DNA from 2 places in the Litoribrevibacter euphylliae genome. Region 1 is predicted to be linked to the other one. Evidence: predicted binding sites of a transcription regulator. Region 1 holds the regulator's gene; the other holds the start of a gene.
The links. Region 1 encodes LexA, which represses DNA repair genes until DNA is damaged. Its sites were predicted from a motif close to TACTGTNTANNTANACAGTA; they were not measured.
Positions count from the first base shown of each region.

Region 1 (2,206 bases):
GCGTACTTAATGTATGAGTTGGCAGATGACTCAAAGGGCATTCTATTGTTGGTACATCACCGTCGTGCGGCGGCAGCCTTCACGGAGCTTCAGGAGAATCAAGGATTCAGTTTTAAGTATCGAGTGGAGGTGTCTGGTTGTATTGAAGGGAGTAATGAACTGGATATCAATGATGAAGACTACGCGCTGAAAGGTCGTTGTGAACTTGTGAAGTATGTGGAACACACTGATAGCACAATCCTTGATGTCTATTTATCGCAAGGTGATGCGAAAGATATCTGCTGTTATTTCCTAGAGATTGGCCATCCGGTGCTTGGTGATGAGTATATTTCAGGAAATACGGATCGTGATCGTATGCAGGTGGATTTAGTCGAGCTAGATTTTGAGTGTCCGATTTCTGGCGATCCGATGCATTATCGTGCTTATTAGTGGATAGCTTCCACGGGTTCAATTAGAAATAAAAAAGAGGATATTGAGTGAATTCAAATATCCTCTTTTTATTGTCGGCCGATGAGATTTCTTCAGAACCTACAGTGGTCGATCAAATAACTTACAAATCGCCATTACGAATTACGCCAACACCTAATCCTTCGATGTAAACCGCTTCTTCTGTGGTATCGATGATAATGTCTTCCAGATCTTCATTTTCTGGAATCAGGCGTACAATATTGCCTTTTTTGTCTAAGCGCTTCACGGTGACATCATCTCCGATGCGTGCCACGACAATTTGCCCGTTCCGAACATTCTGAGTTTTGTGAACGGCCAATAAATCTCCGTCCAGAATGCCTACGTTTTTCATACTTAGACCTTGAACTCTTAAGAGGTAATCCGCTGGTGGATTAAAGAATTCAGGTTGAACCGGGCAAATATGATCCACATGTTCTTCTGCTAATACTGGTGAACCTGCCGCCACACGTCCGATAACCGGTAAGCCTTGAGGTTGTTCTGGTTCATCATTGGATGCAGAGGCTTCATAACCGGGGATTCTTAATCCACGTGAAGTGCCCGGCATCATTTCAATGGCGCCCTTTTTGGCCAGGGCTTTTAGATGCTCTTCAGCTGCATTCGCTGAGCGGAAGCCCAGTGTCTTGGCAATTTCAGCACGCGTTGGTGGATAGCCTGTGTCGTCGATGTGATTCTTAATCACTTCTAGCACTTCTTGTTGGCGTTTAGTGAGCTTAATCATGAACTGACCTTTTATACAGTTTTGTATAGGTATACAGTATTTTTTGCGTATCGTAAATGGATTTGATAATGTTTTTGATAGGAGAGAGCAGATGCCTATATAGTTGACATATCAATCATTAATTCTCAAGATAGCCCAACCTAAGAACAATTAATAACTATTGGGGTTTCTCTTGTACAAGAATTTGTTTTCTTCGATCCGAACTCTATCCACCCGATCCTTCTCGTTTGTCCCTTTATTAGGCTCGCTTTCTTTGTTGCTTCCTCAGGTTGCTAGCTCTTATGAATTAACTAATGAGGTGACTACTCAGTGGCGGGGTTTTGCTCATGAAGGTGATGCTGATCAGCAACGATCGGATTTCGCGTTAGAGTATCAAGCAGAATTCTTTTATGAAGCAGATTCCGGTAGCGACTTTTTGATTGTTGAGCCTAAATTACGCGTTGATCAACATGACCCTGAAAGAAACTTAATTGATCTTAATAAGGCTTATTGGAATCACCTCGGCGAAGGTTGGGAGTTGCGTGCAGGTATCCACAAAGTCTTTTGGGGTGTTACCGAGTCAAGACATTTGGTGGATGTGATTAATCAGACTGATGCAGCCAGTTCCTTGGATCAGGAAGATAAGCTTGGTCAGCCGATGATCAATACTTCCATCGAATTCGAGTCAGGTATTTTGGACTTGTTCTTATTGGCAGGGCATAGAGAGAGGAACTTTCCAGGAGAAGACGGACGCTTCAGAACCTTTATTCCTATTGATAATGATGCTGCGCAATATGAGTCATCGAAAGAAGAGAAACGCATTGATTGGGCCGCGCGTTGGGTTCAGACCTTAGATGATACCGATGTTGGTGTTTACTTGTTTTCGGGAACAAGCAGGGAGCCTGTATTGGTGTTTAACAATAATTTGTTAGACCCTAAGCTAGAGCCCTATTATCCGGTGATTACTCAATTAGGGCTTGATGTTCAGCATGTCTATGAATCCTGGCTTTTTAAGTTAGAGGCTATTTACAGAAGTGGTTT
Region 1 covers NZ_JBHRSZ010000001.1:285,970-288,175, forward strand. Annotated here, with positions in the region: gene ACFOEK_RS01170 (hypothetical protein) at 1-429, shown strand, start outside; gene lexA (transcriptional repressor LexA) at 551-1,186, opposite strand; gene ACFOEK_RS01180 (hypothetical protein) at 1,359-2,206, shown strand, end outside.

Region 2 (2,206 bases), 240 kb from region 1:
AACCTTAACTGTTCTGACATTTAGCTCTGCCACTAATTGATATTCGGTAGACCTTCTAACTGTTTTACCTGTAGGTATTAAAAAACCGCATTCACATAGACGTTTGATTGTCCTATGAATGAACTGTACGGCTGCGCTACGGCTAATCCCTTCTATTTGAGGTAACGTCAAATAAGCATCCGTTAACTCTGGCGCAGTGAAACACTCAAAATTACCTGAGCTTAGAAGTGAGAGGATTTCAGGTTTAAGTTTGATCTTACTCATCGTGGTTTACATGGCTAAACGCATATACCAGTACAAACAATACTTAGGATTCCTAAGTATACACAACAGTAATATACTTAGACAATCTAAGTATCATAGGTCGAAATAAGATGAACACCCTTTGTCCAGTTCAAGTCCCTTCACTAAGCGTTTATACCAAGCACGCAAAAAGAAAGGCATTAGCCAGCGTGAGTTGGGAATTCGTCTTGGAATGGAAGCCAGCTCGGCCAGCAGTCGTATGAATCATTATGAAAAAGGTCGTCATACGCCAGATTATGACACCTTAAAAAAGATGGCTGATGAGCTTGGTGTACCTGTCGCTTTTTTCTTCTGTGAATCTGATATCACAGCTGAACTTCTCTGCCTTATAAACAGATTGAGTGAAGATAAACAGAAAGCTCTCATTCAACAATTAACTTCAAACACAGAGAGAAAAGACTAGCCTTACTTTCACTGAGTAATAGCTATGGACTCTTTTAATTTGATCTAAGGGTCGTTGGACAGAATTGATTAAATTAAAGTTACTAGGCTGATACAAGTTGATTTAATGGACCTATTTAAGCTTTTCAGTCCATTTTACTGGCAGTATAAGCGGACTAATTAAAACAAATAAGAGACTGAATTTTAAAAAAACACCTATAGTCAATTTTTTTAAATATACAAGTACGTTATTACTCAATACAACAACAGGCTTCCCCCTTAAATCAGGTCGAAAGACTTGTTCACAACTGGCAAAGAATGAATTGCAGTCCACTAACGCGTACATGCGCGATGCAACCGGATGGATGAAATCACAACCCCTTCGATTAAGAGATCTTGTTCATCATGGATAGGAATTGGAGGGAATTTCGGGTTTGCAGCTACTAAACAACGCTTCGTTAAATCCAAATACTTACAAGTTAACTCACCATTAAATGCCGCAATCACAATATCGCCATCTTTGGCTTCAATGGAGCGATCGACAATCAAAATGTCTTGGTCGAAGATACCTCTACGAATCATAGAGTCCCCAGAAGCACGTACTAAATACGTCGCAGAAGGGTGCTTAATCAACAACTCATCAATACTCAAGCTGCGCTCGGCATAATCGTCCGCCGGGCTTGGAAACCCTGCAGCAACCCAAGATGTAAAGAAGCTTAGCTTCGATATCTCACTCCGAGCGATATGAACAACTTTCATAGTTTATTCACTTCACCAAAATAACTGTAAAAATATACAGCAAAAAATAAAGAAAAGTGAACCAGAAATCGATAAACGGGTATACATAAATATTAATACTTTTAACCTAAACCAGCCTCAATCCTCCCTACCTTACTGGCTTTAAGGTAATTTAACATTGTCGAAAAAACCGTAGCTATCTATGCTGGCTGCTGCAAAAAAGGATGTAAAACAACCTCAGGTATATTGTTAATCGAACTAAAAACAAACAATCTGAAATATTTAGTTCAAAACACTACTAATAAGGAAATAAGTAGATGCACAAGCATTTTTCTATACTTAGCTGTATAGGTCTCTCATCTTTAATGGTTCTATCCACACCTCTCCATGCATTCAGTACACTCACAGAAGTAAATGATAAAGAAGTTATTGGTGTTTCACCGAATGCTCAAATAATCTTCGGTAAAGAAGGCTTAAAATGGAGTGAACAAGACGGTTTTCAGCCAATAGCAACGTATGACGTTACATCATGCTCCAACTCTGGCGAAGTGTGTATTGGAGCAATCAGTAGTTCCGAAGCATTTATCTGGAATAAAGGGGAAGATACTGAAAGTCTAAATTCCCTTCTCAATTCAAATTACCTGATGCCTGGCGATATAACCGCTAACGGTGAAATTATTGTTGGATCAGATATTTCCAGCGGTAATGGTTTCTACTGGGAGACATCAGGAAACAAAACTGATATTCCGCCATTAGACTCAAGACCTTATTCATCAGTTCGAGT
Region 2 covers NZ_JBHRSZ010000001.1:44,801-47,006, reverse strand. Annotated here, with positions in the region: gene ACFOEK_RS00170 (hypothetical protein) at 1-264, opposite strand, end outside; gene ACFOEK_RS00165 (helix-turn-helix domain-containing protein) at 386-706, shown strand; partial or broken gene ACFOEK_RS00160 (Y-family DNA polymerase) at 932-1,030, opposite strand; gene ACFOEK_RS00155 (LexA family protein) at 1,018-1,443, opposite strand; gene ACFOEK_RS00150 (Ig-like domain-containing protein) at 1,740-2,206, shown strand, end outside.
Region 2: a site for LexA is predicted at 1,466-1,485, ahead of ACFOEK_RS00155 (LexA family protein). Genes of this name have one in related genera too.